DNA from 3 places in the Dokdonella sp. GW821-FHT11D02 genome. Region 2 is predicted to be linked to each of the others. Evidence: predicted binding sites of a transcription regulator. Region 2 holds the regulator's gene; each other region holds the start of a gene.
What was found. The regulator HrcA, encoded in region 2, represses chaperone genes, less so after heat shock. The targets are predictions, from matches to a motif close to TTNGCACTCNNNNNNNNNGAGTGCNAA.

Region 1 (9,916 bases), 2.4 Mb from region 2:
ATGACGACGTTCAAGTACAGCTTGATCGGCGTGTCCTACCTGATTCTGCTCTGCTTCGGCCTCGCCGGGGCCCTGGTCGCGACCCTGACCTTGGCCTGAATTCGCTCGCCTCGGTCCGCAGCCCGCGCCAGCGCTGGAGGAACGAGCGCATCCCCCTATGTCAAGCGGTTGTGCACAGGAGGCAGGCTGCGCTCCCGCGCGCTGGCCGCGCCCCGACAAATCCGCGTGTGACAACCGCTGTAACAATACAAGTCGTTGAAATTCCAAGTGCATTACAGATTGATTAAAGATTCGCCAACCCGAGTCCGGAGGCTTCACAGCGCGCTTCCTGACCCCGCTCGCAGGCGTTCTTCCACAGAGTTATCCACATTTGCTGTGGATAAGCGAAAAATCTCTGACAGGGCATCCAGTTAAGCTTTCTTTCTGAAAGTTTCATAAGAAACTGGCTGCAAACGGCCGTAGCCGGCCGTCGTCGTCACGTTACACTCGCTGCAGCGCGGTTCGCGCCGCCGTCCCGCTATGAATCCGATCCTGCGCATCGCCCTGCCGGTCCCTCTGCACACCTGGTTCGACTACCGGACCACGGCGGCCGAGACCCCGGCGCCGGGCTGCCGCGTGCTGGTTCCCTTCGGCCGCCGCAAGATCGTCGGCGTGGTGGTCGAATCCGCCGCCGGCAGCGACCTCGACCCGGCTCAGTTGAAGACGATCGAGCGCGTGCTCGACCCGCAGCCGCTGTTGACCCTCGAACTGATGACCACGCTGCGGCGTGCGGCGCGCTACTACCAGCACCCGCTCGGTGAGGTGCTGCAGACGGCGTTGCCGGTCGCGCTGCGCTCGGCGCGCGCGCTACCGGAGGCCGGTCTGCCGGCGCTGCGGCTGACCGCAGCCGGGCAGAACGCGGGTAACGATCCGAAACGACGCCGCGGCACCCGCGTCGAAGCGCTGCTGCACGCTCTCGCCGACGGCGCACATACGACGACCGAACTCGACGCGACGCTCGGCGACGTCGCCGCGGCCGCGCGCACGGCACTCGCCCGCGGCTGGGTCGAACGCCTGCGCTTGCGTGCACCGGTCACGGCGGCGGTGCCGATGCCGGGTCCACCGTTGAACGAGGAACAGCGTGCCGCGGCCGACGCCGTCCTCGTCAGCGACGGCTATGCCGCCTTCCTGCTCGATGGGGTGACCGGCAGCGGCAAGACCGAGGTCTACCTCGAGATCATCCGCGCCTGCCTCGCACGCGGGCGGCAGGCGCTGGTGCTGGTGCCGGAGATCGCGCTGACGCCACAGGCGCTGCGGCGCTTTCGCGAACGGCTCGGTGTCGAGGTCGCCGCCCTGCATTCGGGCTTGAACGAAACCGCGCGCGCACAGGCCTGGCTCGCCGCCGCTCGCGGCGAGGCACGCGTGATTCTCGGCACGCGCTCGGCCTTGTTCGTGCCCCTGCCGCAGGCTGGTGCGATCGTCGTCGACGAAGAACACGACGCCTCCTACAAACAGCAGGAAGGTTTCCGCTACCACGCGCGCGACCTGGCCGTGCTGCGCGCGCAGGCGCTCGGCGTGCCGGTCGTGCTCGGCTCGGCCACGCCGTCGCTGGAAAGCCTCGCCAATGTGGAAGCCGACCGCTATCGCCTGCTGCGCCTGCGTCATCGCGCCGGGCTGGCACAGCCGCCGGCATTGCGCGTGGTCGACCTGCGCCGGCAACGGCTGCAGCACGGCCTCGCCGCAAGCACCTTGGACGCGATCGCCGACTGCCTCGCTCGCGACGAACAAGTGCTGGTATTCAAGAACCGTCGCGGTTACGCGCCGGTGCTGTTGTGCCACGACTGCGGCTGGAGTGCGCAGTGTCCCGAATGCGAGCGCGCGCTGACCTTGCATCGTCGCGACGGCCGCCTGCGCTGTCACCACTGCGGTTACGAACGCGCACTGCCGAGTGCCTGCCCCGACTGCGGCGGACTCGCCCTCAATCCGCTCGGGCAAGGTACCGAGCGGCTGGAGGACGCGCTGTCGGAGCGTTTCCCGGGCACCCCGATCGTGCGTGTCGACCGCGACACCACGCGCGGCCGCCACGCGCGCGACGCGCTGTTCGATCGCCTGCCGGAAGGCGGCGCGCGCATCCTGATCGGCACCCAGATGCTGGCCAAGGGCCACGACCTGCCGCACCTGACCCTGGTGGTCGTGGTCGGCGTCGACGAAGGTTTGTTCAGCGTCGACTTCCGCGCCAGCGAACGGCTCGGCCAACTCGTCGTGCAGGTCGCCGGACGCGCCGGACGCGCCGAACGACCCGGCAGCGTGATCCTGCAAACGCACGACCCGGCGCATCCGTTGCTCGCGGTGCTGCTCGACGGCGGCTATCGCGCACTCGCCGCGCAACTGTTGCGCGATCGCCGCAGCGCCAGCTTGCCGCCGTTCGCGCAATTCGCCTTGCTGCGCGCTGAAGCGAAGGACCGCGCCGTGCTCGATGCATTTCTGCAGGCGGCGATGGCGCAGATCCGTGCCGGCGATCCGAACGCGCACGGCCCGCTGGCCGCACCGATGCCGCGCCGAGCCGGCGCTTATCGCGGCCAGATCCTGCTCGAAGCGCCGGCACGCAGCGCGCTGCAAGCGTTCCTGCCGCGCTGGCTCGACGCGCTGCGCGCGTTGCCCACGTCGCGCGCGTTGCGCTGGTCGATCGATGTCGATCCGGTCGACTTGTATTGAGGCGCGCGAGTCTTCTTCGGCCGCGCGCCTCGGCAGCGGTTACGGCACGACTTCGAAGCCGTTGCCGAAGATGCGGTCGTTGCGCTCACCGCGATTGAACAGCAACGAGATGCTGCGGTTCTCGCGATTGGCGCTGACCACATCCGGACGACCGTCGCCGTCGAAATCGGCCACCGCGACACCGCCCGGCAGCGCGCCGGTATCGAACCAGGCGTAGTTGTCGTAGCGGCCGTGGCCGTCGTTGAGCAGTACGGAAATCGTGTCGTTCTGCGTGTTCGCGGTGACGATGTCGGCCTTGCCGTCGCCGTCGACGTCGGCCAGCGTCATCGCCCACGGCCACGGCGCGTAGTCCATCACGCTCTGCGCCGGAAAGATCGGATAGTTGATCGCTTTGGCGAAGTTTCCGTGGCCGTCGCCCATCAGCACCGAGATGTCCTGCGCGGTCGTGTTCAAGGTGACGAGGTCGACGAAGCCGTCGCCGGTCACGTCCCTCGCCTCGACCCCGACCGGTCCGGCATCGGTCGCCACGTGCGTCGCCGCCGCGAAACCGCCGGCGCCATCGCCGGCGAGGATCGAGACGTCACTGGTAACGCTGTTGGCCGAAATGATGTCGAGCTTGCCGTCGCCGGTGACGTCGGCCATCGCGATGCCGCGCGGATCGCGCAAAGCGCCGGCGTCGCCGGCGCGCAGCACGACTGCCGCGGCCAGGCTGCCGTCACCGTTGCCGGCCAGGAACGAGAGGCTTTCGTTGGAGATATTGGTGTTGGCGGTGGCGACGTCGAGCTTGCCGTCACCATTCGCGTCGCCGAGCGCAAGCGCGTACGGACTTTCCCAGGTGCCGCCGACACTGAAGCTCACGGCCGTTCCGAAACTGCCGTCGCCGTGACCGAGCAGGACCGAAACCGTACCGCCGGCGAAGTCCGCGCTGACGATGTCGAGCTTGCCGTCGCCGTTCATATCGCCGATGACGACACCGGTCGGCGACGCGCCGACCGCGTAGCGCACTTCGCTGGCGAAGCCGCCGTGGCCGTCGCCGAGCAGGACCGAGACGTCGTTGCTTTGCGCGTTCGCACTGACCACATCGGCACGACCGTCGCCGTTCAAGTCGCCGGCGGCGACCGCATGCGGGAAGTTACCGGCGTCGAAGTTGGCGCTGAAGCCGATGCCGCCGGCACCGTCCGCCGGCAGGATCGAAATGCTCGGCGCCACTGCGTTGGCGACGACGATGTCGGGGTGGCCGTCGCCGGTCACGTCGGCCACCGTGAGCGGGCCCGGACCTTGCGCAACGCGCCGATTCACCGCAGCGGCGAAACCGCCGCTGCCGTCGCCGACCAGCACCGACACGGCATTCGCATTCGGGCGCGTGACGACGATGTCGGGCTTGCCGTCGCCGGTGATGTCGGCCACGACGACGTCGTGTGCACGGCCCTCGCCGGGACCGGCCGGCAGCAATTGCGCCGGCGCGAACGAGCGGCTGCCGCCGTTGAGCAGCAAAGCGACCGTTCCCGGCAACTCCGGCGGCGGAAACTCCTGCCCGCCGGTCGCGGCATTGGCGACGATCAGATCCGGATGGCCGTCGCCGTCGACATCGGCGGCGGCCAGTGCGAAGGGTTCCGATTCGGCGCCGACCGAAACGTTCTGCGGCGCGGTGAAATGGCCGCTGCCGTCGCCGTACAGAATCGAAGCGTCCTTGCTGTCGACGTTGGCGGTGGCGAGGTCGGGATGTCCGTCGGCGTCGAAATCGGCTACGACCAGCGATTCGGGCCAGGCGCCGGTCGGGAAATTCTGCGCGGCCGCGAAAGCGCCGCTGCCGTCACCCGCCAGCACCGCGATGCTGCCGCTCTCGCCGTTCGCAACGACGATGTCGACCTTACCGTCGCCGGTTACGTCGGCCAGCGCGATAGCCGTCGGCCACACGCCGCTGCCGACGTCGAGCAGGTTGGGGGTGCCGAACGCGCCGGTACCGTCACCCGAATAGACGCGGATTTCGTTCTGATCGTAGCCGGCGACGGCCAGATCGAGTTTGCCGTCGCCGTTCAGATCCGCCAATGCGACGGCGACCGCGCGCGCCGGACCGTCGGTGATCTGGGTCGGAACGGGACCGCCGTAGCCGCCGCTGCCATCGCTCAGGCTTACCGAAAAATCACCGCTCATTGAATTGCCGGTGACGAGATCCGGCTTACCGTCGCCATTCAAGTCCGCCGCAGCGACCGACACGGCGAAACAACAATTGGGAATATGCATCGCGGCCGCGGTGAAGCTCGGCGGTGCCGTACCGGCCTGCGCCGAGCCAGCGGCCGCCAGCAGCAGCCAAGCGGAATTTGCGTAAACCCAGCGAGGCAACCGGAAGCGACGCACAACACGTGTTTTCATCGAAGACTCCTGCGGGCGATCGGCGACAGAGCGGCCGCACGCAGGCTGCCGCATCGGCCGATGAGCCTGCGCAGCGCGCTCGCGCCGGTCACTCCAAGAGCGCTCCAATCGCGTGACAACTGCGCAGGAAAGAATTTCCTGATGCGTTGCAGACGCAGCGCAGGGCAAGAGCGTCGCTATCGCGCGCGTTCGCTCAGCTGCAGCGGGCCGCTGCCGTCGGCCGCTCGCGGCTCCAGCAAGGCCGCGGGAATCGAGCGCTCCCCGGCCAGTGCCTGCGCCTGACGCAGCGCATTGAGCCACGGCTCACGCTGGTTCAAAGCGTGGAACAGACGCAGCTGCAGCAGGGCGCAGTCGAAATCGCGCGCCGCCCACGGCGCCACGCGACCGACGGCGATCGCGGCCCGGGCGGTGTCGCCGGCGGCAAGCAAGGTCGGCGTCCAGGCGATGGCGACTGCGACGATCTCGACCGGCACCCCGCGCCGGTCTGCGCTCGCGGCGGCGAAACGGAACCAGCGTTGCGCACGTTCGCGCTCGCCTGCGTGATGTGCCCATTCCGCCGTCGCGAGCGCATCGGCGACAGCGTCGGGCGCATCGGAAACCTGGTCCGGCGGCTCGCGCCGGCGCTCGATCGGAGCTTCGGACGGCGCCGTTTCACCGAGAGCGAGCAGCGCACGCTGACGTAGCAGCACGACCCAGCCGCGTTGCTCGTCGGCACCGCTCGAGGGCCAACCGGCCAACGCCGCGGCGGCGTCCTCGGCGGCCGTTCGCCAGTCGTCCTGCGCGAAGGCGAGTTGTGCGCCGAGCGCACTCTGACGCGCGAGCAAGACGCGATTGCCCGAGGTCGCGCTCGCGCGTGCTTGCGCCAGTGCGGCGGCGGCTTCGCGATAGCGTCCGTTGCCGGTATACAGCTCGACTTGATTCAGCAGCAGGTCGACGCGCTGATCCGGATCGGTGATGCGCTCGCGTAGGGTCAGGCCTCGCTCGACCGTCACAGCGGCCTCTTCCCGCTGCAACATCGCCAGTTGCGCCTGCACCACGCCGGTCAGGCTGATCAGAAGCTCGTGCAAGGCGCCGAACGACTGAAAGCGATCGGCTGCCGGTTGCAGATACGCCAGCGCCGTGGCCGGCCGGCCGCGGAACAATTCGAGCAGACCGAGATTCGCATCGACACGGGCGACGCCGAGCTGATCGCCGGCGCTTTCCAGATCCGTACGCGCCGCACCGAAATCGGCCAGGGCTTCGTCGTAGCGGCGCTCGGGCACGCGGCCGTTGGCTCGCCCCATCAAGGCTTGGCCGATCTCCAACATGTGTTCGCCCGGCGTCAGCAAGGCGAGTGCAGCGTCGAAGTCGCGACTGCCGTCGCCGAATTCGCCGCGCCGCATGCGAATCGCCGCACGCGCGATCAGAATCTGTGCGTGGAGATGCGCGTCGCCTTCGACGTCCGGCAGCGGCAGCAGGCGGTCCAAGCTGGCTTGGGCGCGGTCGAGTTGACCGGCGCGGAAATCCACCAGCGCGAGCCGATAGGCGAGCTGCGACGATGACGCCGACAGCTGCGGCGACGCCGTCAGGATCTCGCGCGCGGTATCGAGTTCGTTGGCGAGCATCGCGGCGCGCGCGCGTTGCAGGGTTTCGTCCAAGCTCGCATCGCGCTCGCCCTCGATCGGCGCATTGCGGCCGAGTGCGGCGAGCAGCAGATCGGCCGCTCCGCGTGTCGCGCGCATCGCGTCGCGCTCGACGAAGCGGACCGGCACCGCGATGCCGTGCTCGGGCGTGGCGGTCAATTCGATCTGCCAGCCTGCCGCATCGCGCTTGGCCGTGCCGCGCACGACCAGGCGCGCACCGGTCGCCGCACGCAGCGTCGGCGGCTCCTCGCCGGCCGCGGCTTGCGGCGCCGACTTCTGCAGTGCGAGCACGCTTTCGCTGACCGGCACGCGAAAGCCGGCTTGGCGCAGTCGCTCGGCGACGAGATCCATGGCGCCCAGACGCACCCAGGCGTCGTCGCGCAAGCCATCGACTTGCAGCGGCAATACCACGATGCCGTCGCCGCGCACGGTCTGCTCGCTGCGCGATGCCGGCTTCTCCGGTCTCCACGTGCGATGGATCAGCCAGGTCGATGCGACGATCGCGGTCAGTATCGACAAGGCCGCGACGGCGCCCCAGCGCCGCATGAATGAGGCGCGCGGCGCGTCTGCTCGCAGCGGTGACGGCGAAACGGTGATCTGGTCCGACGTATCGAAAACATCCTCGTTCGCTGTCGGTGTCGCCGTCTCGGCTTCGACCTCGTCCACAGCGATGGCATGCACCTCGGCCACCCAGCGATAGCCGTAGCCTGCAATGGTTCGGATCACGCGTTGCGCGTTGCCGTCGTCGTCGAGTGCGCGGCGCGCACGCAGCACGACCTGGCCGAGCTGTGCATCGGATACGTTCGAGCGCCCGAACACGGCCTCGACCAGTTCATCGCGACCGACCGCGCGGCCGCGATGGGCGATCAGATGTTCGATGCATTCGAACGAGCGGCGCGGTAACTCGATGCGCTGCTCTCCGCGCCACAGCTCGCGCGTGGACGGGTTGAAGCGGAACGCTCCGAACTCGTAAACCTCAAAGACCATCCGGCGAGGTTAGCGTGCGGCCGACGTACTGACGAGTCCGGCCGCCTCCGGTTCGCTCGTACCGGAGGCGGCCTTTCCCGGGACGCTCGGCGCTTCGGAGCGCCCGTCTCACTCGTGGGGAGTCGAGCGGACGGACGGCGCCAAGCTGCCCCTCCCGCAAACCGCCGCAGCGGTCGGAGTGTTAGACGCAGCCCGGCGGTATAAACGGCCGTTCCCTCTTCGGCGCCTTCGCGCACGAATTTCGTACGCCGGTTTCAGACTCCCGCACATGCGAACGGCCCCGCGTGGGGGCCGTTCCGTACCATGGTGTACAAGTAGATGAGTGTAGAAGCTGCACTGCCGACCGGCTCGGAAACCCGAACCGGCGGAGTGCTTTTCTTGGGCTCAGGCCACGAACAGCGCGCGCATCTTCTTCATTGCGTTCGCCTCGATCTGGCGAATGCGCTCGGCCGAGACGCCGTACTCGTCTGCCAGCTCCTGCAACGTCGACTTCTCGCCGTCCTTCAGCCAGCGGCGCTGGATGATGTCGCGCGAACGCTGGTCGAGCTTGACCAGGCCGCGTGCGAGCGTATCGAGGCTGGACTCCTCCTCGGATTCGCTCTCGACCATCCCGTACGGATCCGCCGTATGGTCGATCAGGAACGCGGCCGGCGACGGACGCTCGTCCTCGTCGGCGTCGACCGGCGTGTCGAAAGCGACGTCACGACCGTTCAGACGCGCTTCCATCTCGAGCACGGTCGCTGCCGGCACGCCGAGTTCGCGCGCCACGGTATTGACCTCCTCGGCGTTCATCCAACCCAGACGCTTCTTCGACTTACGCAGATTGAAGAACAACTTGCGTTGCGCCTTGGTCGTGGCGACCTTGACGATGCGCCAGTTGCGCAAAATGAACTCGTGCATCTCGGCACGGATCCAATGCACGGCGAACGACACCAGGCGCACGCCTTGATTCGGGTCGAAGCGCTTGACCGCCTTCATCAGGCCGATATTGCCTTCCTGGATCAGATCGCCGACCTGCAGGCCGTAGCCGGAGTAACCGCGCGCCACATGCACGACGAAGCGGAGGTGCGCGAGCACCATCTGCTTGGCGGCGGCGAGGTCGGACTCGGCCACGAAACGACGGGCGAGGTCTTGCTCCTCTTCCTGCGTCAGCATTGGAATCTGGTGAACGGCACTTACATAGGCTTCGAGGCTACCCAAAGCACTCGGAACCGGAAAATTGCTGGCGACCAGGGCATTGCTCATATGAACTCCCGATTGGCTACGCATGCTAGCACTCGCGTCCTTAGAGTGCTAAATGCCTACAGAGTTCCGGCGCGCTACCGCGCTCGGGGATAACTGTACTGACAGTTATAGTACCCGAAAGTTCGTTAATTGCACGTGTTTTTTCGTTTAACTGCGGCGACGCAGTGTTCGCCCCACGGCGCGAAACCTTAAGTCTCTGAAAAAGAACGATTTCCTACTGCCGGAAGCCCGGCAGACGGCAGAATTCGCCTCAATCGAGGCGCAGCTCGCTGCGCGGCGGCAATGCCCAGTCGATGGGGGCCAGGCCTTGGCTGCGCAGATACTCGTTCGCCCGTGCGAAGTGGCCGCAGCCGATGAAACCCCGGTGTGCTGACAGCGGCGAGGGGTGCGGTGCCTTCAGCACCCGATGGCGACGCAGGTCGATCAGCTTGCCCTTTTGCTGCGCATAGCTACCCCAGAGCAGAAAGACCAACCCTTCCCGCTCGCGATCGAGCGCCTCGATGCACGCGTCGGTAAAGCCCTCCCAACCCTTACCGGCGTGCGAGCCGGCCTGCCCGTGCTCGACCGTCAGCACCGAGTTCAGCAACAGCACGCCTTGCCGTGCCCAGGGAATCAGACAGCCGTGGTCGGGCCGTGGAATGCCCGGCTCGCGCTGCAGCTCGGAGAAGATGTTCACCAGCGACGGCGGCGGCGCAGTGCCCGGCGGTACCGAGAAGCACAGTCCGTGCGCCTGCCCGGGACCGTGATACGGATCTTGGCCGAGGATGACGACCTTGACCGCTTCGAACGGAGTGGCGTCGAGCGCAGCGAAGATTTTCGACCCCGGCGGATAGATGGTCTTGCCTGCGCGCTTCTGCTCGCGCAGGTACTCGGCCAGCGCGATCATTTCCGGCCGCTCGAAGTACGCGCCGACACGCGCCTTCCACGACGCTTCGAGCTTGACCCTGTCCTCGCTCATAGCGTGCCCCGCACTCGTTCGCGCAGATGCCGCGACA
Region 2 (9,916 bases):
CGAACGCCTCGGCCACGCTGAAGTCGATCAGCACGCTCGCCGCTGTTTCCGCAGCGAGCCCGCTCGCATAACGCAGCGCATGCCGCAACGCCCGCACCGGCTCGCCGGCGCGAGTGGAGCCCTCGCGCACGAGCGCTGCGACCGGTAGCACGTCTTCGCGCTCGTCGAGCACGCGCAAGATCGCGTCCCCCATGCGCCCGGTGGCGCCATGAACGACGACGGCAGTGGGTGTGGGCATGACGCGCTCCGCGAAAACGGAGCGCGATGGTAGCTCAGGAGGTTACGCGGTCCCAGAAGCGCTTGACGCCGTCGAGCCAGGTGCTCTCGCGCGGCGAATGCGCCGAAGCCCGCTCGCCGGCGAACGTCGCCTCGAACTGCTGCAGCAGCTCGCGTTGTTCGCCGGTCAATCGCACCGGCGTCTCCACCGCGACGCGGCAGAGCAGATCGCCGGTACGTCCGCTGCGTACCGACTTGACGCCCTTGCCGCGCAAACGGAACAGCTTGCCGGTCTGGGTCTCGGGCGGAATCGAAATCTCCGTTTCGCCGTCGAGCGTGGGAACCTTGAGCTCGGCACCGAGCGCGGCCTGGGCGAAGCGAATCGGAATCTCGCAGTGCAGATCGTCGCCTTCGCGCTGGAAGATCGCGTGCTCGCGCACGCGCACCTCGACGTAGAGATCGCCGGGTACGGTGCCGCTCGGACCGGCTTCACCCTGTCCGCTCAAGCGAATGCGATCGCCGTTGTCGACACCGGCCGGAATCTTGATCGACAGCGTGCGATCGGACTGCACGCGGCCTTCGCCGCGGCAGTCGCGGCACGGATTGGCGACCACTTTGCCGGCACCACCGCAATGCGGGCAGGCCTGCTGGATCGAGAAGATGCCGTTCTGCATGCGCACGCGGCCTTGGCCGCGGCAGGTCGTACAAGTGGAGGTCTTGCCGTCGGCGGAGCCGCTGCCGTCGCAGGTGTCGCATTCGACCAGGGTCGGCACTTCGATCTGCTTCTCGATGCCGAACACCGCTTCTTCCAGGTCGAGTTCGACCAGGTAACGCAGATCCGAACCGCGCCGCGGGCGTCCGCGACCGCCGCCCATGCCGAAAATATCGGAGAAGATGTCGCCGAAGATGTCACCGACGTCGCCGTTGAAGCCGTTACGACCACCGCCGCCGTGCTCGAACGCGGCATGGCCGTGCTGGTCGTACAACGCGCGCTTGTGCGCATCGGACAGGACTTCGTACGCCTCTTTGGCTTCCTTGAATTTCTCCTGCGCCGCCGGATCGTCCGGGCAGCGGTCCGGGTGGCATTTCATCGCCAGCCGGCGGAAGGATTTCTTCAGCTCTTCCTCGTTCACGCCACGAGCGACGCCGAGTACTTCGTAGTAGTCGCGCTTGCTCATGGACGAGCCGAGATGGGAAATTGGGGATTGGGGATTGGACGAAGCATGATTGTGTCCGGACCGGAAAAGGGATTCATGTTCGGTGGTCGCCCTTCCGAATCACCAATCCCTAGTCCCGAATCCCGGCCTTATTTCTTGTCGTCTTTGACTTCGGTGAACTCGGCGTCGACGACGTCGTCGTTCTTGGCCGAAGCACCGGCCGCGTGCGGCGGCTCGCCGCCCTGCTGCGGCGCAGCCCCAGCGGCCGCGTGCAGCGATTGCGCGGCCTCTTCCAGCTTGGTCGTGCGCGCTTCGATCTGCGCCTTGTCGTCGCCCTTCATGACCTTTTCGAGATCGGCCAGCGCTTCCTCGATGCGGCCGATATCGCCCGGCACCTTGCCGCCGTGCTCCTTGATCGCAGCGCGCGTGGCGTGCACGAGTTGGTCGGCCTTGTTGCGCACGGCGACGAGCTCGTGGAATTTCTTGTCTTCTTCCTTGTTCGCCTCGGCGTCGCGCACCATGCGCTGGATCTCGTCCTCGGACAGGCCGGAACCGGCCTTGATCTCGATGCGCTGTTCCTTGCCGGTGGTCTTGTCCTTCGCGCCGACGTGCAGGATGCCGTTGGCGTCGATGTCGAACGTGACCTCGACCTGCGGCATGCCGCGCGGCGCCGGCTGGATGCCGGCGAGGTCGAACTTCGCCAGCGACTTGTTGTAGCGCGCCTGCTCGCGTTCGCCCTGCAGCACGTGCACGGTCACCGCCGACTGGTTGTCTTCCGCAGTCGAAAACACCTGCGACGCCTTGGTCGGGATCGTCGTGTTCTTCTCGATCAGCTTGGTGAACACGCCGCCGAGCGTCTCGATGCCGAGCGAGAGCGGGGTCACGTCGAGCAGCAGCACGTCCTTGACCGTGCCGCCGAGCACGCCGCCCTGGATCGCGGCGCCGACGGCGACCGCTTCGTCCGGGTTGACGTCCTTGCGCGGTTCCTTGCCGAAGAAGTCTTTGACCGCTTCCTGCACCTTCGGCATGCGCGTCTGACCACCGACGAGGATGACCTCGTTGACGTCGGAAACCTTCAGGCCCGCGTCGTTCAAAGCGGTGCGGCACGGCGCGATGGTCTTTTCGACCAGATCGCCGACCAGCGCTTCGAGCTTGGCGCGCGTGAGCTTGATGTTGAGATGCTTCGGACCCGACGCATCGGCGGTGACGTAAGGCAGGTTGACCTCGGTCTGGTGGGCCGTCGACAGTTCGATCTTGGCGCGCTCTGCGGCGTCCTTCAGGCGCTGCAGCGCGAGCGGATCGTTCTTCAGATCGACGCCCTGGTCCTTCTTGAATTCGTCGACGAGATAGTCGATGACGCGCTTGTCGAAGTCCTCGCCGCCGAGGAAGGTGTCGCCGTTGGTGGCCAGCACTTCGAACTGCTTCTCGCCGTCGACTTCGGCGATCTCGATGATCGAGATGTCGAAGGTGCCGCCGCCGAGATCGTACACGGCGATCTTGCGGTCGCCGCCCTTCTTGTCCAGGCCGTAGGCGAGCGCCGCCGCGGTCGGTTCGTTGATGATGCGCTTGACTTCCAGACCCGCGATGCGGCCGGCGTCCTTGGTCGCCTGGCGCTGCGAATCGTTGAAATAGGCCGGCACCGTGATGACCGCTTCGGTCACCGCTTCACCGAGAAAATCCTCGGCGGTCTTCTTCATCTTCATGAGCACCTTGGCCGAGATCTCCTGCGGCGGCATGCGCTTGCCTTCCGCGGTCTCGACCCACGCGTCGCCGTTGTCGTGCGCGACGATCTTGTAGGGCACCATGTCGATGTCTTTCTGCACTTCGGCGTCGGTGAACTTGCGGCCGATCAGGCGCTTCACCGCGTAGAAGGTGTTCTTCGGGTTCGTCACCGCCTGGCGCTTCGCTGTCGCGCCGACCACGACCTCGCTGTCTTTGAAGGCGACGATGGACGGCGTCGTGCGATCGCCCTCTGCGTTCTCGATGACGCGCGTCGAATTGCCTTCCATGACCGCAACGCACGAATTGGTCGTGCCGAGGTCGATACCGATGATCTTGCCCATTACTGTACTCTCCCGCTCTGAATTCGATGCGACCCGAAGGTCGTGACTGCCGCCAAATCTGGGGGTCTACCCCCCTGTTTCAAGCGCGTTATTTTGAAACCGATACCAATGCCGGACGCAATAGGCGCTCGTTCAGCACGTAGCCTTTTTGCATGACCGCAACGACGCGACCGGCGCCTTGGCCGGCCGCCTCCACCATTGCCATCGCCTGATGATGCTCCGGATTGAACGCCTCGCCGATGGTGCCGATTTCCTTCAGCCCATTCGCCTCGACCACACGCGCCAATTCGCGCTGGGTCAGCTCGACGCCGCCGCGCAGGCCGGCGTAATCGCTGCCTTCCAACGAAAGCCCGCGCTCGAGGTTGTCCAGCACCGGCAGCAGATCGGCCAACAGTTTCTCGTTGGCGAAACGGCGCGCCTGTTCGAGATCGCGTTGCAAACGTTTGCGCTGGTTGTCCAGTTCGGCGCGCTCGCGCAATACCGTCTCGCGCATTTCGGCGAGTTTGCCTTCGCATTCGGCCAATTGGCGCGAAAGAATCTCCAGCTCGTTATCGGCACCGTCATCGCCGTTCGGCTGCGCGCTCGCACTCGCCGTTTTCGCATCGTTGCTTTCCATCGTTCCTCCACGTGGGCGATGTCCAAAAATCCGCATCGATTTTGCGAACTGCCCGTTCCAAAAATCCGCCGCCCGCAAACGCGCGGATGGCGTGCTTCAACCGATTATCGCCGCAAGGAATGACCGGACGGCTGAAGCCGTCCCCGAAATCCCCGCAACGGTCCGCGTTATGAGGCCGGCTGGGCGCGCTTCAAGGCGCCGGAAATGATGCCAGCGGTCGCTTGCACGACCGGAATCACGCGTTCGTAGGCCATTCTCGTCGGCCCGATCACCCCGAGCACGCCGAGCACGCGGCCGCCGACGCCGTAGGGCGCGGTGACCAGACTGTAGCCGTCCAGCGCGGCAAACCCCGATTCCTCGCCGATGAACAGACGCACGCCCTCGGCATGGGCACAACGCTCCAGCAGCTGCAGCAGGTCGCGTTTGCGCTGAAACGCCTCGAACAGCTCGCGCAGGCGGTCGACGTCGGCCACGTCCTGGCCGCCCATCAGGTTGGTCTGGCCGGACACCAGCATGTCGTTGCCGGGGCTGAGCTGGAACGCCTGCTCGGCGACCTCGATCGCGGCGGAAAGCAGCGAATTGAGGCGCGCGCGCTCATCGCGCATCTCGCGCAAGAGCCGCACGCGGATCTCATCCAGGCGCTGGCCGGCGAAGTTCTGGTTCAGGTAGTTCGCCACTTGCTCGAGTTCGCCCGGCGCGTAGCTGCGCTGCGTCGCGATCACGCGGTTTTGCACCTGGCCGTCGGTGAAGACCAGGATCACCAGCACGCGGCTGCCGTCGAGTGGCACGAAATCGATGTGGCGGAACGGGAATTCCTCGCGTCGCGGCACGCTGACCACGCCGACGAAGCGCGTCATCTCAGACAACAGCGAGGTCGCGCTGCCGAGCAGATCCGGCGTGGCGGCGTCGGTCGGCAGCTCGCGGCGCAGCTGATCCACTTCCGGCTCGGCCAAAGGGCGCAGTTCGAGCAGGCTGTCGACGAACACGCGATAGCCCTGAGCGGTCGGCACGCGTCCGGCCGAGGTATGCGGCGCGGCGACCAGGCCGGCCTCTTCCAGATCGGCCATGACGTTGCGGATCGTCGCCGGGCTGACATCGAGGCCGGACGACTTGGCCAGCGTGCGCGAGCCGACCGGCTGCCCCTCGGCGATGTATTGCGCAATCAGCGAACGCAACAGGCTGCGCGAACGCGCATCGAGCGGAGGCTGGAGAAAGGGAGAGATCATCGCGGTCCACGCGGCGCCCCAGCGCCGACTTCGGAACGACGCTAACAAGCGCCGCCAGTGCAATCAATAGGGCCGGCCGAGGCGCGATTCAACGCGAAGCGGCCGCAGCGCCGCCGCCTTGGCCGCGCCTTGTCGTCATGCTAGCGTGCCGCGGCGTTTTTTCCCGGGCTGCTCAGGCGATGCTGGAAAGTCTTTACGTCAAGGATTTCGCGATCGTCGGCGAGGCCGAGATCGCGTTCGGGCCGGGCATGTCCGTGGTCACCGGCGAAACCGGTGCCGGCAAGTCGCTGCTGGTCGACGCGCTGCTGCTGCTCGCCGGCGGCCGCGCCGAGGCGGCGATGGTGCGGCACGGCTGCGAGCGCGCGGAGCTGTCGGCCGAGTTCGACCTGGCCGCGCGCACCGATCTTCGCGACTGGCTCGCCGCCGAAGACCTCGACGAGGACGGTGCCTGCCAGCTGCGCCGCGTGATCCGCAGCGAAGGCAGCTCGCGCGCCTGGATCAACGGCCGCCCGGTCACGCTGGGCCAACTGAAGACCCTCGCCGCCGGGCTGATCGAAATCCACGGCCAGCACGAGCATCAGGCCCTGCTCGATCGCGGCCAGCAATTGGAGCTGCTCGACGCGTTCGGCGAGCACGCGCCGGAACTGGCCGAGGTCGCGCGCATCGCGCGCGCCTGGCGCGCCACGGTGACGCGCATCGGGGAACTCTCGCGCGGCGCCGACCATGCCGAGCGCATCGAATGGCTGACGCACCAGGTCGACGAACTCGATCGGCATGCCGTCGCGCCGGACGAGCTGGCCGCGCTGGAAGACAGCCACCGCCGCCTGAGCAACTCCGGCCAGCTCCTGCAAGGCGGCGCCAAGCTGGCCGAGCGACTCGACGGCGACGACGAATTCGCCTTGCTGCGCACGGTCGCTCGCGCGCAGTCCGAGATCGCCCACCTCGTCACGCTCGACGCGCGCCTGGCGCCGATCGGCGAACTGCTCGACGCGGCGCAGATCCAGCTCGGCGAGGCGAGCGATGCGCTCGCCCGCTACCAGTCCGCGCTCGACCTCGACCCTGAACGGCTGGCCGAAACGGAGGCGCAGCTCGGCAAACTGCACGAACTCGCGCGCAAGCACCGCGTGCGCATGCCCGAACTGAAGGCCCATACGGACGCGCTGCGCGAAGAACTCGAAAGTCTGCGCGGCGCCGGCGCCAGCATCGCCGGACTGGAGGCCGAGCAGCAGCGACTTGCCGCCGACTACGCAAAGGCCGCAAAAGCGCTCAGCGCGAAGCGCACCGCCAGCGCGAATCGGCTCGGTGAGGCGGTCAGCGGCTTGATGGGCGAGCTGGGCATGCAAGGCGGACGTCTGCAAATCCAGCTCGAACCCGCCGGCAGCGCGGACCCCGATGTGCAGGGCGCCGAACGTTGCGAATTTCTGGTCAGCGCCAACCCCGGCCAGCCGCCGCGCGCTTTGCGCAAGGTCGCTTCCGGCGGCGAGCTTTCGCGCATCAGCTTGGCGATCGAAGTGGCCGCCTTGGGCAGCGATGCGATCGCGACGATGGTGTTCGACGAAGTCGATTCCGGCATCGGCGGCGCCGTCGCCGAGGTCGTCGGCCAGAAGCTGCGTACGCTCGGTGCACGTTGCCAGGTGCTGTGCGTGACGCACTTGGCCCAGGTCGCCGTGCAGGGGCATCAACACCTGCGCGTGAGCAAGTCCAGCGACGGCGCCTCGACGCAGACGCGCATCGACACGCTGGACGGAAACGCGCGTCGCGAGGAAGTCGCCCGCATGCTCGGTGGCATCGAGATCACACGCGAGACGCTCGCGCACGCAAAAAAAATGCTCGAAAGCGCCGCACAACGGTGAATACCTATCACCGGGCCGGAAACAGGAAGGAAACATGCGCTGTGCGAGTTGCGGCTGGACCAATCCGTCCGGCTTCCGGATATGCCATCAGTGCAAGCAGCCGCTGACCGCGCCTAAGCAGGCCGCGGAAGCACCGCTTTCGCATGCCTCCGGCGAGGTTTACGCAGGCACCGGCGCGCGCGTGACGGCGACCCTGATCGATCTGGCCCTGTTCGCCCTGGTGATTCCGCTGTGGCTGTGGCTGGGCGTGTATCTCGCGCAGAGCCTCGGCATGGGTGGAGTCGGGCTGTTCGCCCTGCTCTGCGCCGGCACGCTCGCGATGATCCTGTTGCCTGCCGTGCTCGACAGCTACGGCAAGGGTTCGATCGGCAAGCGCCTGCTCGGCATTCGCGTGGTCGACCAGCAAGGCAATGCGCCCGGCCTGATACGTTCGATCCTGCGCACCCTGGCCAAGTACGGGCTGCATCCCTTGCTGTCGCTGCCGGTGCTGCTGGCCGAGCGGCTGCTGTTCGGCGAACACTCCTTGCACAACCTGCTGATGCGCTGCCACGTCGTGTCCGCGCGTGCATCGGTCGAAGCGATCCGCTATCGGCTGCGCAACGACGTCGGCAGCGCGCGCTTTCTGCGCCTGGCACGCTGGTTCGTTTTCGCGCTCGGCGGCGTGATCGTGCTGCTCGCTGCACTGCTGACCTTCGCCGCGCTGACGGCGACGCCCAATCCGCGCCGCGATGCGGCGCGCGCGGCGGCGGCGGACGCGAAGGACATCGCGCGCGCGATCGGCAAGGACTGGGCCGCGAACAAAGAGCGCTTCCCGCAGCGCTGGGACGGCGCGCTGCCGGCTTCGATCGCAAAGCTCGAAATCGACGCATCGACCGGCACGCTGACCGTCACCCCGGCCGACCCACTGCTCGCCGGCACGCACCTGAAACTGGTTCCGGAAATCGTGCGCAAGAAAAACGAGCCGCGCATCCAAAGCTGGCGCTGCGACAGCCCGGAACTGCCGAAGGCCGATCAGCCGTTCACCTGCAGCAGCGAGGTCGCGGAACCGGCTTCCCCATCGCCCAAGACGGACACGCCGACTCCATGAGCCCACGCATCGAAGCGATCCTCGACGCCGAGGACAACGACAATCTCGACCTGGCCTGGCACCTCGCCGAGCAGCTGCTGGCCGATGCGCCGAACAACGCCGGCGCCTGGGCAGCCCGTGCACGCCTGCATTGCAAGCTGGGCGACGACGAGGCCGCCGTGGCCGACATCGCCGCGGCGCTCAAGCTCGATCCGCGTTGTACGGATGCACTATGGGTGCGCACCACGATGATCGACGACGACGCACGCGCCGTCGCCGAGTACGACCGCATCCTGCAGCAAGACCCCGATCACTACGGCTGCCTGATGTCGCGCGGCTGGTCGCTCGCTCAGCTCGATCGCACCGACGATGCCGTCGCCTCCTGTGCCGCCGCGCTGCGCGTGCGGCCACGGCGCCAGCGCCCGGCCAACAACGCCGTGCACTTCCTGATGGAAGCGGGTCGCGTCGAGGAAGCTTCGGCGTTCTACGAGCGTCTCGCCGCGGCGCGTCCCGACGACGGCATGACCGCCTACAACGCCGGTACGCACTACTACCAAATCAACGAGTACGAGAAGGCGATCGTCCACCTCGACCGCAGCCGCCGCCTGCTCGGCGAACAGAACGCGATCCAGCACAACCGCGCACTGACGCTGCAAATGCTCGGCCGCCACGCCGAAGCGGTGGAGGAATGGAGCAACGTACTGCTGCGCGAACCCGACTGGGACTGGGCGATCAGCGGACGCGAGCGCTCGCTGCGAGCGCTCGGGCGCACGCAGGAAGCCGATGCCGATTTCGCGCGCTGGAAGGAAACCGTCGGCGGCGAGTCGCTCGAGGCGCGCACGCTCGAAGCGCGCCGCCACATCGACGCGGGCGACCACGAGCAGGCGCTGCGCCTGCTCGAACGCGTGATCGCCGAGGGCGACGCCGACGGCGACGTATACAACCTCACCGGCTTCTGCCTGGCCAAGCAAGACCGGCACAGCGAAGCGAAGGGCATGTTCGAACGCGGCCTCGCCGCAGACTCCGACCTCAGCTACCTGCACCGCAACTACGGCGAGACGCTGCTCGCGCTCGACGACCCGGCCGGCGCGCAGGCGCATGCGGAAACAGCCATCGCCTTGAATCCGCGCGACGATCGCGCACACCGCCTGCGTGGGCTCGCGCTGGTCAAGCTCGGGCGTGCTGCCGAGGCCTTAGCGTCGCTGGAGCAATGGGTCGCGCTGGCACCGCAGAGCGTCGCCGCTTTGGTTCAGCTGATCAAAACCCTGCAATCGCTCGATCGCCACGCCGATGCGCTCTCACGCTGCGAAGAGGTGATCCGTCTGATACCGGCGGACGGCTGGGGCCATCTGAAGAAGGCCCAATCGCACGAAGCGCTCGGCCAGAGCGCCAACGCGAAACTGGCCTACCAGAAAGCCGCCTCGAGCTATTTCGCCTCCGGCGACGCAAGCGATGCGGAGTACTGCCGCAAGGCCGCCGACAACGTGGGCAAGCAGAAACGAGGCTTGCTGGGACGGCTGTTCGGAACGAAGGGCTAAGCGGCCGACGTTCGGCGGTTCGCTCTCTACGTCGGTAACGCCGTCCCCCTTAGCGTCGGCGGGGGTGAGGGTCCGCGCTATTTGCGCTTTGCCGGCCGTACGTACAGCACCAGGCTGTGATCTTCGATCACATAGCCGTGCCGCTCGGCGATCTCGTGCTGCAGGCGCTCGATCTCCTCGC
Region 3 (9,916 bases), 1.1 Mb from region 2:
GCTTCGGCCGCAGTCTGGCCGAAGCGGTGCTGGCGAGCGGCGATCGTCTGGTCGCCACCGCGCGCGATCCCGCGCAGCTGGCCGATCTGGTCGCGCGCTACGGCGAGCGGGTGCGCGCCGTCGCGCTCGACGTCACCGACGAAGCCGCCATCTACGCGGCGCTGAATGCGACGCTGGCCGCGTTCGGCCGGCTCGACGTCGTCGTCAACAACGCCGGCTACGGCAATGTCTGCTCGATCGAGGACATCGCCGAGGCGGACTTCCGCGCGCAGTTCGAAACGAACTTCTTCGGCCTCGCCAACGTGACCCGCGCGGCCTTGCCGATCCTGCGCGAGCAGGGCACGGGGCATTTCATCCAGTTTTCCTCGGTCGGCGGCCGGCGCGGCTCGCCCGGACTGGCGGCGTATCAGTCGGCCAAGTTCGCGGTGGAAGGCTTTTCCGAAGTGCTCTCCAAGGAGATCGCGCCTCTGGGTCTGAAGGTCACCATCGTCGAGCCGGGCGGCTTCCGCACCGACTGGGCCGGCGCTTCGATGAAGATCGCGCCGATCTCGCCCGACTATCGCGCGACCGTCGGCGCCACGGCGGACCGCCTGACCCAGTACGACGGCAAGCAGAACGGCGATCCGGACAAGGCCGCGCAGGTGATCCTGCAGGTCGCGCAGATGGCGCAGCCGCCGCTGCGTCTCTTGCTCGGCAGCGACGCCGTCGCGTTGGCGCAGCAGCAAAGCGCCTGGCAAGCGGCCGAAGACGCGAAGTGGCGCGCGCTGAGTTTGTCGACCGACTTCAGCGTGCCGCCGCGGCCCCAGCTCGCTCTCGTCGGTGCCGCCGCCGGAGGTTCGCTGCGATGAGTGCCGACCTGATCCCGCTCGGCAAGGTCACGCGTACGCGCCTGCTCGAACTCGGCATCGACGAAGCGCGCGTGCTGCAACTCGCCGGCTTGTCGCCGACGCTGTTCGCCACGCGCCAGCCGCGCCTGAGCACACGCCAGTTCTTCGCCTTCTGGCAGGCCTTGGGCGAGGCCAGCGAGGATGCGCTGTTCGGTCTGCGGCTGGGCGATCAGCTGGCGATCGAGCACTACGATCCGGCCTCGATCGCAGCATTGCACTCGGCCAACTTCTTCGACGCGATGCGCAAGGTCGCGCGCTACAAGCGGCTGTCGTGCCCGGAGGAAATCACCATCGAGATGGCCGGCGACGCCGCGATCGTGCACTACCGCTGGACCGCGGCGGAGAACCACGCGCCGGCGGTGCTGACCGATGCGATGTTCGCCTCCTCGCTGCGCCTGGTACGGCAAGGCAGCGGCGATGCGACGATCGTGCCGCGGCGCGTCGAGTTCACGCGGCGCGCGCCGGCAGAGCCGATCGCGGCAGGTCTGGCTCGCTATTTCGGCTGTCCCTTGCGCTTCGATGCGCCGCAGGATTTGTTGGTCTGGGACGCGGCGACCATGCAGGTCGATTTCGTCACCTACAACGAGGACACGCTCGCGATGTTGCTGCCGGGACTCGAGGCGGCCTTGCGCGAGCACGACGCGGCGCCTTCGCTGACGCATCAGGTCTGCGCCATCTTGGGTCGCAGCATGCGCGGCCAGCGGCCGAACGTCGAAGCGGTCGCCGCGCAGCTGCACGTCAGTCCGCGCACGCTGCAGCGGCGCCTGGCCGATGAGGGCACCAGCTACCAGCAGGAACTCGACCGCGTGCGCCAGCGCGCCGCGCGGCACCTGTTGACCGCGACCGACATGGAAGCCGGCGAGATCGCGTTTTTTCTCGGCTTCGAGGAATTGAACTCGTTCACGCGCGCGTTTCATCAATGGGAAGGCACCACGCCGAACCGTTGGCGCGACGTGGCCAGGCACTGACACCGGCGCTCGGGGCGAGTCGAACCTCAGGCCGCCACCGCGGCCGCAGGACTGAGAATCGCCTGCGCCACGGCTTCGCCGCTTTCGACGCCGCCTTCCATGAAGCCCTGGTTCTCGAACGCGCAGTGCTCGCCGGCGAAATGCAGATTACCGACGCGCTCGCCGATCGCGCCGCGCAAGCCGGTCCACTGGCCGGGGTGGAAGCAAGCGTAGCTGCCGAGCGACCAGACGAAGCGCGGCCATGGCATGCGCGCCTCACGTGCGCCGACGCGCGCTGCGGCGATGCCGGGAAAGATCGCGTCGAGCTGGCCGGCGGCCGCATCGGCAAGCGGCTTGAGCGGGCTGTTGCTGATCTCCAGACCGTGCCGGCCGCCGGTGAAATTGGTCAGGATGCCGGCCGTGCCGGCCTGCATGCGGCTGGTTTCCCACGTCGTCTGCAGCGGCAGATCGCTGTAGGTGCTGCCGCCGCTGGCGTGACGCGTGCGCCAGACGCGCTCGTTGAAGCCGATCATCAGCTTGGTGTTGGTGCCGTAACCGAGCTCGGCGATCGCGCGGCGCTTGACCTGCGGCAGCTCCAAGTCGAGGCGCACCTGGCGCAGCAGAGTGAACGGCAAGGCCAGCACGACGCGGCGTGCGCGCACATCGAATGAGGCCGCGCCGCGGCGGAAGCTCAGCACGTAGCGGCCGTCGGCCGAGCGGTGCAGCGCTTCGAGTGCGCTGCCAGTGACGATCGCATCGTCGAGCTTGGCGCCGAGCCGTTCGGGAATCTGCTCGTTGCCGCCGCGCACGTGGAAGCGCTCGTCGCTGTCGCCGAATACGCGGAAGCGCTCGGTGCTCGGATCGATGAAAGTCAGGAAGTTCAGCGCCGACTGTTCCTCGCAATCGAGGCCCATCTCGGTGGTGAAAGCGACCTCGATCAGCCGGCGCAGCCAGCCGGAAGCGCCGTTGCGATCGAGCCACTGGCTGATCGACATCGCATCGAGCGCTTCGGCGCTGCCGGGTGCTGCATAGGTGATCTCGGCGTCGGGCAGCGTTTCGGCGTCGCGCCGGATCGCCGCGGCGAGCGGTGCGAATTCGCGCAGGATCTCGCTCTCTTCGTAGCGGCGGCCGCCGCAGAACCAGATGTCGCCGTAGGCGGCGGTCGGATCGGCGGCGAGATCGTCGAGCGTGAGATCGAACTCGGCCGCGAGCGCGCGCATGCGCGCGTGGCCGCTGTCGATCAGCTCGCCGCCGAGTTCGCACACTTGCTTGTCGGCGAAATGGTGACGCAGGCTCCAGATGCGGCCGCCGACGCGCTCCTGCGCCTCGTACAGGCGCACGCCGATGCCGGCCTGCCGCAGCCGATGCGCGCACACCAGGCCGGCGATGCCGGCGCCGACGATGACCACGTCGTCACCGCGCGCGCGCTGCGGCAACGGCGCGCAGGCGGCCAAGACGAGACCCGCCGAAACGCCGGCGGATTGGCGCAGGAAGCGGCGCCGCGCCGCATCGACGCGGCGCTCGCGTTCGCGTGCGATCGCCTCGTTCAGCGGCTGGCCGGACACGCGCGCGTGTTCGGCCAGCCGCGCCGCACGCCGCAACAGATCGACCAGTGCCGTCCTCGCCATCGTTCTCCCCCCGTTTCGCCGCCGTGGCTCTGAGGGTAGAACGAGATTTCGCGCGATTTCGAGACAGCGACTGCGGTGCTCAGTCGAAGCCGTCGGCGAAGACGCGGTCCGTCGCGCCCTCGAGCAGGCGCAGCACACCGAGTTCGCCGAGCGGCTCGGTGGCGTCGGGCGATGGGCTGCGTTGCGTGCGGCCGGCGACGAGCAGGCGACCGTCGGGCTGCTGCGCGAGACAGCCGGCCTGACTGCCCGGACCGCTCGGCGCGAGATCGGCGGCGAGCACGCCGGCGGCGGCGAAATCCGTATCCAGGCGGCCGTCGGCGCCGGCGCGCAGCACGAGGAAGCTTTGCTTGGTCTGCTCGGCGAAGTAACTCAGCGACACCACCGCTTTGCCGTCGGCCTGCAGCAGCAGCGCGGTCGCGTCGACGCCGAACGCGTCGGCCAGGATCGGCGGCAACAGATAGCCCGGCGTGGCCGGATCGCCGAAGCTCGTGTCGGTGCGACCGTCGGCCGTGAGGCGGCCGAGCGCGAACGCGCGCCGGCCGGCCGCGTTGGTGTACTGGCCGGCGAAGACGATGCCGCCGTCGGCGGCGAGCGCGAGGCGTTCGACGTTGTTGCCGGCCGAGGCCGCGCCGGCGTCGTGGAAGACGCGCCAGCCGCGGTCCGCGAACGTGGTGTCGAAACTGCCGTCGGCGGCCAGCCGCGCGATCGCGAAATCGGCATTCGGCCCGTCGGTGCTGTAGCGACCGCCGACGACGATGCGATCGTCGGCGTCGAGCGCGAGGTCGTTGAGATTGCCCGCATGGGTCGCGTCGTCCCAGTCGATCGTGCGAATGCCGGCGGTTCCGAAGCCCGCATCGAACGAACCGTCGGGCAGCAGGCGCACGACGGTGGCGATGGTGCGGTCGAAATCCTCGACATTGGTGGCGGCGACGACGATGCGGCCTTGGCTGTCGAGCGCGAGCGCATCGAATTCGGTGTACGCCAGCAGAGTCTTGCCCTGCGTGCCGAAGGAGGCATCGAGGCTGCCGTCGGCGTGCAGCTTCAGCACGAAGCCGGTGGCCGGCGCTTCCGCCACCGCCGTGCCGGCGACCAGGATCGAACCGTCGGCGAGGCGGCGCATCGATTGGATCGACTGGATGCGCGTGTCGGGCACCAGATCGGGCAGCACGACCACGCCGGCGATCGGGCCGCTGCCGAAACTGGTATCGACGCTGCCGTCGGCGTTCAGCCGCGCCAGCATCGCGCGCAGCTTGAGTTCCCACGGCAGCTCCGGATTGAACTGGCCGCGAAAGCCGCCGAGCAGCAGCTTGCCGTCGGGCAGCACGCTCATCGCGTACGGATAGAGAGTGCGCGCTTCGACGTCGTCGGGCGTGAGAAAGGCGCTGCCGCCGTCGCCGAAGCTGGGATCGGGCGTGCCGTCCGCGGCGTGGGACGACGCGGCCTGCACGGCAAGAAATACAAAGATCAACGCGAGGAAAAGAATTCGCGGCATCGGCGGGCTCCAGGATTCGGCGAGCCTTGCACCCTGCGCGGCGGCTTCTCCGAGCGCATTCGATTCGTGTTCGGATCGCATCAAACCGCATCTCAAACGGCGCTGCGAAGCCGTTTGAGATGCGGCGGCAACGTGCGATCAACTCGGTTGCTGCTGGGTCGTGCAATGGATGCCGCCGCCACCGGCGGCGATCGCATCGATGTTCAGCTGCACGATGTCGCGCCCTGGGAACAGCTCGGTCAAGAGGTCGCGGCTGCGGCGGTCCGCCTTGGCGTCGCCGAACTGCGGCGCGATCACGGCGCGGTTGCACACGTAGAAATTGATGTAGCCGGCGGCGAAGTCCGCGCTCTCGTACTGGGCGCGCACGCTGCGCGGACCTTCGAGCGTCAGCACTTTCAGCTTGCGTCCATCGGCATCGGTGGCCTTGCGCAGAATCTCCAGGTGACGCCGCGTGACGGCGTAGTCGAACGCGGCGGGATCGGATTCCAGCCCGGCGACGACTGCGCCGGGGCCGGCGAAGCGGGCGTAGAAGTCGGTGTGGCCGTCGGTGATGTCGCGGCCGGCGATGCCGGGTAGCCAAAGGATTTTTCGCAGCCCGAGCAGGCGGCGCAGCTCCGCTTCGCACTCGGCTTTGCCGAGGCCGGGATTGCGGTTGGGATTGAGGACGCAGCTTTCGGTGACGATGGCGGTGCCGGCGCCGTCCACTTCGATGCCGCCGCCTTCCATAACCAAGCGCGTCTGCAGCGCACGAGCGCGGCTTCGATCGGCGATGAAGCCGGCGACTTTCGCGTCATGCTCGTGCTCCTGCTTGCCGCCCCAGCCGTTGAAGTTGAAGTCCACCGCCGCGCGCTCGCCGGCCGGGCCTTTGACGAACACCGGCCCGGTGTCGCGCATCCACAAGTCGTCGATCGGCTGCACCACCAGCTCGACGGAACTGCCGCACAGACGCGCAGCGAGGTCGTAGTCCTCCTCGCGCACCAGCATCTTGACCGGCTCGTGCGCGGCGATCGCCTTGGCGATGGCGGCCAAGTTCTCGCGCGCGGCCGGCAGCAATTTGCGACCCCATACCTCCTCGTCGGGACCGAAGGCCATCCACGTGGCCGCGTGCGCGGCGCCTTCATCGGGCATCTGCCACATCGCGTTCTCCTGCCTCGGCGCGGGTTCGGCGCGACCGACGGCGCCGACGGCGAAGCTGCCGCCGGCCAGCAGCAGGGCGCGCTCGAGGAAATGGCGGCGGGTCATCGCATGGTGTTGCGCGGTCATGGGCTGCGCCTCTCGCTCGAATTCACGAGATGGTAGTCCCTTGCCTCGATGTTCAGCGCAAGATTTTTTGCCCGTTCACCGATGATTCTGCGCGCAAAAAAAAAGCCCCGCATCGCTGCGGGGCTTTTTGATGAAGCGTCGGAGCTTTCGCTCACTCCTCGCCCGGAAGCGGGAGAGGAGAAAAGCGCGGGCTTCGGATTTCTTAGAAATCCATACCGCCCATGCCGCCCATGCCGCCACCACCGCCACCGCCGTGGTTGTGCGCTTCTTCCTTCTTCGGCGCTTCGGCCACCATCGCCTCGGTCGTGATGACCAGGCCGGCGATCGACGCGGCGTTCTGCAGCGCGGTGCGCGTGACCTTGGTCGGGTCCAGGATGCCGAGCTCGACCATGTCGCCGTACTCGCCGGTCGCCGCGTTGTAGCCGAAGTTGCCCTTGCCGTCGGCGACCTTGTTCAGGATGACCGAAGCCTCTTCACCGGCATTGGTGACGATTTCGCGCAGCGGCGCTTCCATCGAGCGCTTGGCGATCTGGATGCCGTGGTTCTGGTCTTCGTTGTCGCCCTTGAGCTTGCCCAGGCCTGCCAGCGCGCGGATCAGCGCAACGCCACCGCCCGGCACCACGCCTTCCTCGACCGCCGCACGCGTCGCGTGCAGAGCGTCTTCGACGCGCGCCTTCTTTTCCTTCATTTCGACTTCGGTCGCGGCGCCGACCTTGATCACCGCCACGCCGCCGGCCAGCTTGGCCACGCGCTCTTGCAGCTTCTCGCGGTCGTAGTCGGAGGAGGTCTCCTCGATCTGCGCCTTGATCTGCTTGATGCGCGACTGGATCGCCGCGGCTTCACCGGCGCCGTCGATGAGGGTGGTGTTTTCCTTGGTGATCAGCACCTTCTTGGCGCGGCCGAGATCCTTCAGCGTGGCCTTTTCGAGCTGCAGGCCGACTTCCTCGGAGATGACCTGGCCGCCGGTCAGGATCGCCATGTCTTCCAACATCGCCTTGCGACGATCGCCGAAGCCCGGCGCCTTCACGGCCGCAACCTTGACGATGCCGCGGATCGTGTTGACGACCAGGGTCGCCAGCGCTTCGCCTTCGACTTCCTCGGCGACGATCAACAGCGGCTTGCCGGCCTTGGCCACGCCTTCGAGCACCGGCAGGAGTTCGCGCACGTTGGCGATCTTCTTGTCGTACAGGAGGACGTAGGGGTCATCCAGCTCGACCTGCTGGCTCTGCTGGTTGTTGATGAAGTACGGCGACAGGTAGCCGCGGTCGAACTGCATGCCCTCGACCGTGTCGAGCTGGTTTTCCAGGCCCGAGCCTTCCTCGACCGTGATGACGCCTTCCTTGCCGACCTTGTCCATCGCCTCGGCGATCAGCTTGCCGATTGCGTCGTCGCCGTTGGCCGAGATCGCGCCGACCTGGGCGATCGACTTGGAATCGGCCGACGGCTTGCTCAGCTTCTTCAGCTCTTCGACTGCCGCGATCACGGCCTTGTCGATGCCGCGCTTGAGGTCCATCGGGTTCATGCCGGCCGCAACGGCCTTGAGGCCTTCGCGGATCAGCGCCTGCGCGAGAACGGTGGCGGTGGTGGTGCCGTCACCGGCGACGTCGGAGGTCTTGGAAGCGACTTCCTTGACCATCTGCGCGCCCATGTTCTCGAACTTGTCGGCCAGTTCGATCTCCTTGGCGACGGACACGCCGTCCTTGGTGATCGTCGGCGCGCCGAAGCTCTTCTCGAGCACGACGTTGCGGCCCTTCGGGCCGAGCGTGGCCTTGACCGCGTTGGCGAGGGTGTTCACGCCGCGCAGGATGCGCGCGCGGGCGTCTTCGGAAAAACGGATCTCTTTAGCTGCCATGGGGAAACTCCAGAATTCGGGATTGGGGATTCGGAAAAGCGGGGAGCGGGGGTTGGGAGGAGGTGGGAATCGGAGCGCGTAGTGCTTCTACGAATCCCGAATCTCCAATCCCAAATCCCGGCTCTTACTCGATCACTGCAACGAGGTCTTCCTCGCGCATGACCAGGAGTTCCTCGCCGTCGACCTTGACCTCGGTGCCGGAGTACTTGCCGAACAGCACCTTGTCGCCCTTCTTCACGGCGAGCGGACGGACCTTGCCGTCTTCCAGGATCTTGCCGGTGCCGACGGCGACGACTTCGCCCTTGATCGGCTTTTCCGCCGCGGCGTCGGGAATGACGATGCCGCCGGCCGACTTGGTCTCGGCCTCCAGGCGCTTGATGATCACGCGGTCGTGCAACGGGCGAAGTGCCATGATGGGGAATTCCTCAACAGGTTGATGAAAAAGGGGTTTTTGAAAATTGTTAGCACTTGCTAGTGCTGAGTGCCAAGTTTAACGGCGAAGGACGCGTGAAGGAAGTCCGTCCCCGACTGGCGAGACAGATGAAGCTCCGCCCGGAGCCTTTCAAGAGCGATTCGCAAAACGGCCCGGCTCGTGCGCTCGAACGACGGTCGCAGGCGGAGTTTTCGATCCGTGAGTTCCGTTCGCGCGCCGGCCGATTCGGCGGCACGCTCACGCTGCAAATAATACGAAGTACTTCGTTGACCTCGACGGGCGCGGCATGCTCGAATCCTCGACAGGAAGAGGCCGTGAGGATTTGGAGATGACGCGTCGCATTGCACTCCTGTTGGCGGCGTTGCTGGCCGGAACAGCCCTCGCGAAAACGCCGAGCGGAGTGGTGTTGGACTTCCGCGCCGGCGCCGCCGTCGAACTGGTCGGCGTTTCCACCGCCGAGCAGGTCGATTCGCGGCCATTCCGTGACGGACCGACGTGGACCATCGCGCTCGAATCGCCGTCCGGCAATGCCTCTTGGACCAACCGCCTCCCTGTGCCGCGTGCCTTCCATGCCGACACTGAAGAGGATCTGCATTTTTCCCTGGTCGTGCCGCGCCCCGCGCCCGGATCGCATCTGGTGTTGCGCAGCGAGCGAGGCGACGTGCTGTGGACGCGCACGGTCGATGCGGGACTGATCGCGCAAGCCGATCGCGAGGGCGCGCACGTGCGGCGCGAACTGGCGGGCGCCTATGCGGCGACGGCGAAGCTCAGGCAATCGGTGTCGGCGCAGTCCGGTTATGCGCGCGCGCCGCGCACCGAAGTCGCCGATCCGCCCCGCCCGCCCGAGATCACGAACGCCCCTGTAACTCGCACGAAACCCGCCGCGCTGAAAGACGACGCCGAGCCGACCTTCGCGGTGAGCGGCCACGTCGACGTCGATCACCCCATCATCGTCCGCGCCTACGCCGCGGACGGCGGCCGCTTCGTGCTCTCGACGCAGCAAGATCCGAAGAGCGGGCTGTTCGAGATGCCGTTGCCGGCCGGCCGCTACGTGTTCGAAGCCGACGACAATCTGATGAACTTCGAACGCACACTGTTCTATCGCACGCCGATCCGAACCGGCGCGCTGCAGGTGTCCGCCGATACCACGCTTCCCGACATCGCCGTCGACCCCAGCAGCGGTGCCTTCGTGCTCTCCGCCGAACTGCCCTGCCCGCGCCAGCCGCCGCCGTTGGCGCATTTCACCGTCGTCGCGACGTCGGCGGACGGGGCACGCATCGAACGCCTGATCCCCGCCGCTAGCGCAACGCCGACCGATGCGGCCGGAAACTGCATCGCACAGTACCGCCTGCGCCTCAGCCCCGGCACCTATACGATCGAAGGGGCTCCGCTCGGCTGGAACAGCAAGCGTTAC

Region 1: the regulator HrcA is predicted to act here: its motif matches at 8,947-8,973, upstream of rpoH (RNA polymerase sigma factor RpoH).
Region 3: the regulator HrcA is predicted to act here: its motif matches at 8,531-8,557, upstream of groES (co-chaperone GroES).

The regions. Positions count from the first base shown of each region.
Region 1 is NZ_CM179520.1:635,172-645,087, reverse strand. Features, by position in the region: gene AC3QL3_RS02645 (DUF3667 domain-containing protein) at 1-99, shown strand, start outside; gene AC3QL3_RS02640 (primosomal protein N') at 520-2,694, shown strand; gene AC3QL3_RS02635 (FG-GAP repeat domain-containing protein) at 2,734-5,067, opposite strand; gene AC3QL3_RS02630 (winged helix-turn-helix domain-containing protein) at 5,244-7,676, opposite strand; gene rpoH (RNA polymerase sigma factor RpoH) at 8,061-8,921, opposite strand; gene ung (uracil-DNA glycosylase) at 9,172-9,879, opposite strand; gene AC3QL3_RS02615 (response regulator) at 9,876-9,916, opposite strand, start outside.
Region 2 is NZ_CM179520.1:3,305,869-3,315,784, forward strand. Features, by position in the region: gene dapB (4-hydroxy-tetrahydrodipicolinate reductase) at 1-238, opposite strand, end outside; gene dnaJ (molecular chaperone DnaJ) at 273-1,394, opposite strand; gene dnaK (molecular chaperone DnaK) at 1,523-3,436, opposite strand; gene grpE (nucleotide exchange factor GrpE) at 3,525-4,052, opposite strand; gene hrcA (heat-inducible transcriptional repressor HrcA) at 4,220-5,278, opposite strand; gene recN (DNA repair protein RecN) at 5,458-7,131, shown strand; gene AC3QL3_RS13950 (RDD family protein) at 7,166-8,218, shown strand; gene AC3QL3_RS13955 (tetratricopeptide repeat protein) at 8,215-9,735, shown strand; gene fur (ferric iron uptake transcriptional regulator) at 9,813-9,916, opposite strand, start outside.
Region 3 is NZ_CM179520.1:4,369,722-4,379,637, forward strand. Features, by position in the region: gene AC3QL3_RS18490 (oxidoreductase) at 1-848, shown strand, start outside; gene AC3QL3_RS18495 (AraC family transcriptional regulator) at 845-1,855, shown strand; gene AC3QL3_RS18500 (flavin monoamine oxidase family protein) at 1,882-3,462, opposite strand; gene AC3QL3_RS18505 (hypothetical protein) at 3,542-4,954, opposite strand; gene AC3QL3_RS18510 (agmatine deiminase family protein) at 5,093-6,217, opposite strand; gene groL (chaperonin GroEL) at 6,420-8,069, opposite strand; gene groES (co-chaperone GroES) at 8,194-8,481, opposite strand; gene AC3QL3_RS18525 (M64 family metallopeptidase) at 8,831-9,916, shown strand, end outside.